Regions from separate parts of the Ornithinibacillus liuyingii genome, predicted to be linked through region 2. Evidence: riboswitches for the same ligand, from Rfam matches in the RefSeq annotation. Region 2 holds a riboswitch; each other region holds the start of a gene.
What was found. A riboswitch is a leader RNA that binds a small molecule or an ion and turns the genes downstream of it on or off. The one in region 2 is predicted to bind thiamine pyrophosphate.

Region 1 (3,286 bases), on a different contig from region 2:
GTGCACCAGTAAGTGGTAAGCCTGAGAATCCAGATCCATCCAAACCAGTAATAATCCCTATTACTAGAACACTGATCGCTGCTAGTAATGCACTTTGGGGAAGAAATTCTTGTGTGGATTCTACTAATCCAAATAATAATGATGGGCCTTCCTCGACTCCAAGAATACTCCCCGAGAAATCAGTACTGCCTAGAAAGAAAAACCCCGCAATTGGAATAACCGGTCCCATTGCTTTAAACGCAAACACAAACCCATCCGTAATATGGTTCGAAATATAATCCAATGCATGATGCCTACCAAAGGCAACTGTAGATAATAATAGTAAGATAACCGCAACCCCACCAACAAAGGCTGCCCCATCTCCTCCAACTAATCCACCACTTCCGGTAAAAAGCTTGTTATACATCATATAAACTACAACGACTAAGAGAGCTAGGGGAACAAATACGGCAAAGATTTTACTCCATCTGGTGAGATTATTCGTTTTTGCTTCATTTTTTGTACTTTCAGCTGTGTTTAATGTTGTTAATTCATTTTTATTTAAAGGGTCGTCTTTAGAGCGAATAGATTTTCGATTTATTACATATGCAAGGAGAATTGCCACACCTCCTGCTATTAAAGATAGGACAAGTGCTTTATCAGCAACCAGCCCTGGATTAATTCCTGCTGCTGTCGCAGAGAGGCTTGGAGCTACCTGGACAATATAGTCAGACGATAAAGCCATACCTTGACCAGCAAGTGCAATAGCAACAGCTGCTACAATGGCTGGTAATCCTGACCGGACAGCAGCTGGTACTAGTAAAGCACAAATTAATGGTACAGCAGGTGTTGGCCAGAAGAATAAAGAAATGATATAGGTCGTTGCCACTAATACAAAAAATGACACATGACCATTAACCATTACCTTCTGTACTGGCTGAATCATTCGAACATCAGCACCTAAATCTTTTAAAGAATTGAGTAAGGCGAGCATAAAAGTAATGATGAGGAATATACTAAATAATTCTTGTGCCGCGATTAAATTGGCATTAAATATTGCTGTAAATCCATCAACAATACTTCCTTTATAAACCCAAGCTATAATAAATGTCCCAAGTAATGTTGGAAGTACAACTCCTTTTCGGAAAATCATCGTTATAATGATTAAGAGCGTAAATATACCATATAACCAATGGACTAAAGTAAGCTCCATGTACATCTTCCTTTCTTACCGTAGTGCTATAGCCTATGTTAGTTTAACAATAGCGGTGAAAAGAAGATCTCATGGATAAGATTACTTTGTCCTTAAAATTCTTATAGTTAGAAACTAACGGCAGACATGTGCTTCGCTTTATTTCCCTTCAGAACACATAACTTGCATAGTAGTTCTCCTCCATCATGATGCCCATCAAGGAAACCGTTCTCACAATAAATCTCTATTCCACAACGATTACAAATTCCAACTAATTCCTTCACTGGAACACCCCCATTTTAATATATAGAGCCAGATGGTTTACTATGTTTCAAAACAAAACCAAAAAACGACAAAATGTAGAAAAAAATAAAGGTAACCTCTAATATGAGATTACCTAGTTGTGAGCAGATTGTTCAATTTTTATGCAGATCGTAATAATCGCTTAGGTTGTTTAATAAACAAGAAGAAGACTACAATTGCAGATAATATAAATGATGGTAACATATAAGATCCATTATAAATTAGAGAAAATAACCATACCGGTTGACCTTCTGGTGCTGTATCACCCCAAAAAACGATTCCTGCATAAAAATGGGCCAGAAAACGTAATCCAGAGCCTATCAATACCCCTAAGGTAATATACACTAATCTTATTGCAATTTTACCTTCCTTAAGTGACTTTTGAATTGGCTTAGCGAAGATTCCTGCTACTCCTAAAACAGTAAAGGCAAATCCATATTCAATAAATGCTTGATATAAGTTAAGTATATATGCACCGAATGCTAATTGGAGCACTCCCCATATAAAACCAGCTAACAGACCTCCCTTTAGCCCCCATCGAAATGCAACGATAAAAATAGGAATCATTGCAAATGAAATAGAACCTCCATTAGGCATCTTAAAAGTTGGCAGTAGATCTAGTATTAATGCTAGTGCTGCAAATACAGCAACCTCAACCATAAACAATGTGCGTTTAGAACTCACTTTATTTCCTCCCCTAAATGTATTAAAAAATCAATATTCTTCGATTTTTAAACACAAAAAAAGCAATGCCAAGGGGAAGCTTCCTGATGGGGGAATTCCGCTCACATTGCTAATAATTCCATCAAAAAAGCCACCATCCCTACGCTAGTACTAACTAACAGGTTCAAAGGGTCTGAACATATTGTTCACTCTCAGCCAATCGGCTCCCCCTGTGGACTAAAAATCATTCGCTTTTTTTGCTATTGATATTGTAGCCTAGTTTTCTCTTTTTAGCAAATGTTCTTCCTTACAGTGAAACAAACTCTTCTACATCTTTCACACAAAGTGCAATAGCATCCTCCCAGAAATCTGGTTTTGTAAGGTCTACATTTAAATGCTTCATTGCTAAATCTTCTACATTCATACGTCCAGTATCACGTAATAATGCTATATAATCATCTTCAAAACTCTTATCACTTTTAGTAGCATGAGCATAGATCCCTAGACTAAATAAATAACCAAATGTATACGGGAAGTTGTAAAAAGGTGTTCCTGTAATATGGAAGTGTAATTTGGATGACCAGAAATTCGGATCATATTCGCTTAACGCTTCACAATATGCTTCTTTTTGCGCTTCTATCATTAATTCATTTAATCTATTAACGGAGACCATTCCTTGTTTACGTTCTTCATAGAATCTAGTTTCAAATAAGAATCTAGCATGGATATTCATAAAGAAAGCAATACTGCGCTGTAATTTATCTTCCAGTAACTCTAACCTTTCTTGCTTATCTTTTGCACTTTTCACTGTAGCATCTGCTACAATCATTTCTGCAAAAGTGGAAGCCGTCTCCGCTACATTCATAGCATACCTTTGATTCATACCATGAATATCATTCATGACATGTTGGTGATACGCATGGCCAAGCTCGTGTGCAAGAGTTGAGATATTGGATGTAGTACCTGAATATGTCATAAACACTCGTGTTTGTTGACTATCTGGGAAGCTAGTGCAGAATCCACCAGGACGTTTACCGGCACGGTCCTCCGCCTCAATCCAGCGTTTCTCAAATGTCATCTTTGCAAAATCTGCCATTTTAGGACTAAACTTATTAAAGTTCTCCATAATAAAATTCGCAGCTTTTGTAT
Region 2 (3,286 bases):
GTCGATTCTGTTGTACTAATGACATCGCGTTTCCCAGTTAGTACAGCCGTTGTCTGATATGTTTTGGCAACCTTTCTGGCTATTTCCTCTATGTTTCCGTCACCAAAAGAATCGACACCTTTTGTCTGCCAAGGGACATTAACTAGATGAGCAAGCTCCCCAGCGTTTCCTTTAATAACAGTTGGCTGCACTTCTTCCAATAGTTGTTTTACTGCATTAGAACGATAAGGAGTTGCAGCTACTCCAACTGGATCAAGTACGACGGGAATTCCTTTTTGATTAGCTGCTTTTCCAGCAGCAATCATGGCCTGTAAATCATTTGCAGATAGTGTCCCGATATTCAATAACACACCATCAGCAATCGTAGCCATTGCAGCGGCTTCTTCTTCAGCCTTTGCCATGATTGGTGCCCCACCAAATGACAATAGACCATTGGCAGTGAAATTCATTACGACTTGATTTGTTAGATGGTGAATTAAAGGTTTATTTTTTCGTACAGTATCAATTATTTGCGTGTTCATAGCGGTTTTTCTCCTCTCGTATGCCCCAGTGATTAGTAGGGCCATTACCAGCTCCTAGATTAGATGCGTGCTTGATAGCTAGCGTGATAAAATGTTTTGCTTTTTCAACCGCAGCAACTAAGGAATCCCCTTTGCTTAAATAGGCAGTAATGGCTGCCGAATACGTACATCCTGTGCCGTGGGTGTTTTTACTAGGTATTCGCTCTGCAGCAAAGGAATAGAAACGCTCTCCATCGTACAGAAAATCAATTGCTTCCTCTTGTAAATGCCCACCTTTTATTAATGCGGCTTTAGCACCTAACTCATGAACAATAATTGTAGCGGCTTTTTTCATGTCTTCTAGAGAAGTAATTTTCTCTCCAGTTAAATATTCTGCCTCTGGTATATTTGGTGTGACGACAGATGTTAATGGTAGTAGTTGTTCTCTTAAAAAATCTCGTGCAGTGCTTTCAATTAGAGTATCTCCACTTGTTGCAACCATAACAGGATCCATAACATAAGGAGCATCGAGGTTGCTAATTTGATTGGCAATGATTCTCATCATATCGACAGTAGCAAGCATACCAGTCTTAAAGGCGTGAATAGGCATATCAGATATCACAGATTCGAGCTGTTGTTCAATCATATCCAATGGAATATGGTGGATCGCTTGCACGCCAGTTGTGTTTTGGGCAACAACCGAGGTAATGACGGACATTCCATAGCTCTGCAGTTCTTGAAATGTTTTCAAATCAGCATGGATACCTGCACCCCCACTTGGATCGGTTCCTGCGATAGTTAGTGCACATGGGACTTGGGTCATATCCGCTTCACTACCTTTCCTGATGGCCATTCTTCGCATGTATAAGCCATTTCCCAAAACGCTAATTCAAGTTCACAGCTTTTACGAAAGGCATCACGTATGCGGTTCTTTTCAGAAGGAGACGCCTCTTTGGCAAGATTATCTAATCGTTCACGCATTTCTGTTGTGGTACTCCTCGTACGAGCATCACTATAAAAGGTAATCCATTGATAAAAAGGATGATCTGGTGTTGGCTGATACCTCTTCATTAATTCGTCGCCAATTTCTAAATAGGTCCATGGGCAAGGTAGTAAGGCTCCTAATATTTCGCCCATAGAACCGGTATGTGCATGGTACAGCATATGTTTTATATAATGGTCGGCAGTCGGTGGTAGTGGGTGTCCTTGGAGAGACTCATAAGGAACACCAATGTACTCACAAAAATTATGATGCGGATGAATCTCATCCTTTAATATAAACTCCATTTTATTGAAGAAATATCGTATATCATCCCTGCTAGAGGATTTAGACGCAGCTAACCCATAAATTTTCATGAATGCATTAAGGTACTCGAAGTCTGCCTTAATATAATGAGCGATTGCTTCCTTTGAGATATCGCCCTCTCCAATTCCTTTAACAAAGGGATGGTCAAAAATAAGTTGAAATATATCATTGTTTTCTTCTCGTAATGATTCTGTGAATAACATGGATAAACTCCTCCTTAGAATGTGAAAGCTACTAGGAGAGTACCGTAGATATGTGAGGGATATATGCGGCCTCAACTACTTCCCTTCGCTAGCATTACCTAGATCAGGTTATTAAGGGACAAAGGATATACCTTATCTCAGCAAAAGCGCCCCTAGTAGTTTTCAGTGTTTAGTTAATTTACCTTTTCAAATGAATAGAGCCTACATTTTCTAGCTTAGTAATGTGAGATACAACGAACCAACCGAGTATAGCCCCTGGTAAACTACTTACAAGAAACGCGGGCATAAAGGCAAAAGCGCCAGTAGCATTTCCCATAAATAGGTAGGCTAAAGGGACGGAAGCCAATGCTCCGATTACCCCACTTCCGACTCCTTCCCCGATAACTGCCAAGCCTATTCTTCCTGACCTTTTATATAAGTAGCCAGCTAAAAAGGCACCAATCATACCACCTGGAAAGGCGAGTATGGTACCGAGTCCGAGAACATTACGAAGCAGGCCAATCATAAAAGCGACAATCACTGCTGGACCTGGTCCAAGAAGGACACCTGTAAGAACATTTATTGCATGCTGCATAGGGTAGGCTCGTGCTACCCCTGCTGGAAACCAAATAAGCTGAGCAGTAACGGTCCCAATAGCTATCAAGACAGCCATCGTTGTAATGAGACGAGTTTTATTCATCGTTCCTCCTTTCTGCAAGGGACACAAAAAAAGCCAGACCCATAGAAGGACCTAGCTTAATTGATTGAGATTAATAGATTGACTAATTGTCGTACTACTTCCCTCCGCTGGTACTAACCAGATCAGGTCCATAAGGGTCGGAAAAATCTATTCCTCTCAGCCCACATTAGAGCGCCCCTAGTAGTTTTACTATTCATTTGTCATGAATCACTATTATCATATCAAATGAAAAAGCATTTGTCACTGTGGTACTTGTTTTTAGGTGTAGAGAAGATGGAGTTAAACGATGGAGCATGCAAGGTATAACTACTGTAGTAGCGGGAGGTTATCGTTTTGGTGAAAGAGAGTAAAAGTCTAACAGAGGGAGGCTATCGCTGCCCTTTTTTGGTAGAAGAAGCTGGAAAAGGTACCAGAGGGAGGCTATCGGCGCCCTTTTTTAGCAGAAGGAGAAGGAAAAGGTAAACAGAGGGAAGGTGTCAGCGCCCTTTTTTGGCAGAAGAAGTTGGAAAAGGTGACAGATGGAGATTATCGCTGCCCTTTTCCAGCTGAACGAGAATAAAAAGGTAATAGAGAAAGGCTATATTACCCTTATCAGGTT
Region 3 (3,286 bases), on a different contig from region 2:
GAATTTGGGGTATGTTATAGATGGAGGTGTGTATCTTGGATAAAGATTTACGTGAATATCGAACAGGTCAGGGTGTACCGTTATCAGGATCATATATGTGTCAGTCAGGGGCAATGGCAAAATTGAGTAAAGACGAAACATTCCCACAATGTCCTGTAAGTAAAGAGGACACATATTGGAAACATCATCAAGAGAAATAAAAAATGATAAGAAGAACTATTGTCTTTGTTATGACAAAGTTCTTCTTAATTTTGAACCTATAATCATACTAATTCCTTTCCAAGCATAACGTCCCTTGCCCATTTAACCGATTGTTTATATAGATTATTGAAGGTCTTAGCATTAATCCCTAATTTTACTGCTAATGCATCCATTTTGGACCACTCTTCTTTTTCCGCAGCACTAACTAAGTTTATTATAGAAGTTAAAGAGGTTTCTTTCCCTAATAATGTATCTTTAATATCCTGTTCGAGTGGAAGATTCTTTAAGATATGAATTAAAGGTTGCTTATAAATCGTATCTACTAGTGAAAAAAGACCCGTTAAAAATAATCTCGAGCTATCTTTACGGTTACCTAGATGAAGTGCTATTAATTCACTCGCCTTTGCTCTTGTTAAGCTAAGTTTTATGACTTCTTCTGTTAACCGATCTGATTTATCGTATCGCTCCCGAAATGATATGACATAGATCCATTTTCGAAGCTCTATTAGGCCCAGTAAAACGATTGATTGTTTAATAGATTTTATCTCGTACACGAGTCCGATGGCTGGAGAATTAAGTAATCGCAGTAGTTTATAGGACAAAGAGACATCCGACTCAATATATTGTGTAATTTTATCAATATCTGGTTCTCCCTTAGAAAGCTCCGAGATAAGAATGAATAGGTTATGGTTCAGCACAGGTAGGTCTTTCGTCGACAAGATGACAGGTTTACTGAAGAAGTACCCTTGAAAATATGTATAACCATCCTTTACGCACTGTTTGTATTCCTCTCGTGTCTCTACCTTTTCAGCTAGAAAGACAATAGATGTATCCTGAAGACGATTCATGATTCTTAGCTGTTCCGATCTACTTGTTTTTTGAATGTCAATTTTTATAATATCTGCTAAATGAATAAGCTTATAGAAATTCTCATCTTCTTCCCTACATTCAAAGTCATCCAGTGCTATTCTGTACCCTAGTTTTTTTAAACTTTGACAGTTTTCTATAATTTGATCTGTCGGCCTAACCGACTCTAATACTTCTATTACCATGAGTTCAGGCTGTAAAAATGTAGGAACAGTATTTTCTAATAATGTCTCAGTAAAATTAATGAAACACGGTTTTCCTTCTGATAGGTCATTAATACCAAACTGTAAAAAACTATTAATCACCTCAGAGGTGGCATGATCATCATTCCCCGCCAAATATACATTCTTATGTCGGTTATCTCTATATAATAATTCGTATGCAAACACTTCTAGCTCTTTATTTAAAATTGGTTGCCGACCTACATATACTTCCATATTCCCACCTCATAAATCGAAATCCTAGTTGAATAATACCATACCGCTGTCAAAAATAGTCAAAATTTAAGAATATTTCACTTACATTATCAAGTTTACTCTTTTCAAATACTTATGCGTTACTTGAAATTAGTAAACGGTAAGCACCATATCATCAATTGAATAGGTATTCTTTTCTCCTTTCATCCCTTTTTAAAGAAATCTCCTCAACAACCACATCCTCAATTATACATTTTTGTAAATTAATTACAAATTTTTCATAATATCAAGCTTAACTAACTCGGTTATCGTGGAATTCAGTATTAAAAATACTTTTTACAGCATTCGATCTCTACTATCTAATAAATGGTAATCACTTTTTAGGCTAAAGGTCCCTCTTTACAATCGCTTCATAATTGTTTATAGTGTTTTTGTAACATAACTGCATATTATCGTTTGCACTAGGGGAGCTACTTTAAGTGGCTGAGAAGACATTGTCTGACCCTTATAACCCGATCTAGATAATACTAGCGTGGGGAAGTGCGGTTGGCCCTATGTTGTTCTTTTTTGACACTTTTTGAACTGATATACATAACCAAACTGCATTCCCACGGGATGCAGTTTTTTTGTTGCAAAAAATTATGAGGAGGAATTTATGATGAAAAACGTTTGTGGCACAAGTAGGATTGCGGGTTGTCAGTTTACGCTTTTCCCCATGAGCAATCAGTTTGTAGAAATTATACTTACAGCTTTAGAAGAGGTTGATACATCAAAGGTATGGAAGGATACAGATGATGTTAGTACTTGTGTTCGTGGAAGGATTGTCCATATTTTCGATGTAACAAAAGCTATCTTCTTACACGCAGCAAAAACAGGGGAACATGTAGCAATGAGTGGAACTTTTTCAATCGGCTGTCCTGGAGATACTGATGCAGATGTCTACATGGATGAAACAGAAGAACCATTAAACAAAGAACTTAGTGCTTCAATAACGCAACAAGCCGGCTGTAAATTTGCCTTATACCCATTGGGTAGAGAGGACTATATGGATACGATTTATCAACAAATTGATTTATCGAAGTCACGTGGCGTTACAGTAAGCGGAAGCCATTACGCAACACGTCTGGATGGAGATGTACATGCTATTTTCCATACGATGCAGGATGCTTTTCAACAAGCTCAAGAAGAGGTATCTCATGTAACTATGACGTTCACCATTACAGCAAACAGTCCATCCAATAAATAAGGAGTATTGTCATGTCTAAAAAATGGAATTTAAAAGAAATTATTTTAATGTCAATTTTAGGGGTTGTATTTGGGATCATCTATCTCTTGTTCTTTTTTGTAGGTCAAGGAATAACTACCTTACTTACCCCCTTGGGATTAGGTCCTTTAGGATATGAATTTATTTTTGGTATTTGGTTTATTGTATCTATAATAGCTGCCTATATTATTCGAAAGCCTGGTGTTGCACTAACAGCCGAGGTCATTGCAGCTGTTGTAGAAGTATTAATGGGAACTACCGCTGGCCCTACACTTATTCTGTCCGGCTTTATCCAAGGCTTAGGTGCAGAGTTAGCATTTGCTTTAACAGGTTGGCGTAAATATACGTTACCAGTACTTATGCTATCAGGAGTAACTGCGGCTTGTGTAAGCTTTGGCTATCACTTATATGCATCAGGGATTATAGCATTAGAAAGTTGGATTATTATCGCTTCTTTGATCATTCGAATCATTAGTGGTGCCATTCTGGCTGGAATACTTGGCAAATGGATTGGAGATCAACTTGCTAAAACTGGTGT

Region 1: it holds a riboswitch for thiamine pyrophosphate, as region 2 does, so the genes downstream of both, thiT (energy-coupled thiamine transporter ThiT) here and tenA (thiaminase II) in region 2, are expected to answer to the same signal.
Region 3: it holds a riboswitch for thiamine pyrophosphate, as region 2 does, so the genes downstream of both, ACSKT4_RS00695 (Ykof family thiamine-binding protein) here and tenA (thiaminase II) in region 2, are expected to answer to the same signal.

The regions. Positions count from the first base shown of each region.
Region 1 covers NZ_JBPWOS010000001.1:204,249-207,534, reverse strand. The annotation lists gene ACSKT4_RS01045 (hypothetical protein) at 1-1,192, opposite strand, end outside; gene ACSKT4_RS01040 (hypothetical protein) at 1,300-1,455, opposite strand; gene thiT (energy-coupled thiamine transporter ThiT) at 1,595-2,158, opposite strand; TPP riboswitch at 2,277-2,378, opposite strand; gene ACSKT4_RS01030 (M3 family oligoendopeptidase) at 2,445-3,286, opposite strand, start outside.
Region 2 covers NZ_JBPWOS010000008.1:106,250-109,535, reverse strand. The annotation lists gene thiM (hydroxyethylthiazole kinase) at 1-521, opposite strand, end outside; gene thiD (bifunctional hydroxymethylpyrimidine kinase/phosphomethylpyrimidine kinase) at 502-1,323, opposite strand; gene tenA (thiaminase II) at 1,320-2,009, opposite strand; TPP riboswitch at 2,073-2,173, opposite strand; gene thiW (energy coupling factor transporter S component ThiW) at 2,188-2,688, opposite strand; TPP riboswitch at 2,771-2,877, opposite strand.
Region 3 covers NZ_JBPWOS010000001.1:133,308-136,593, reverse strand. The annotation lists gene ACSKT4_RS00705 (hypothetical protein) at 36-200, shown strand; gene ACSKT4_RS00700 (EAL and HDOD domain-containing protein) at 264-1,505, opposite strand; TPP riboswitch at 1,938-2,040, shown strand; gene ACSKT4_RS00695 (Ykof family thiamine-binding protein) at 2,140-2,730, shown strand; gene ACSKT4_RS00690 (ECF transporter S component) at 2,742-3,286, shown strand, end outside.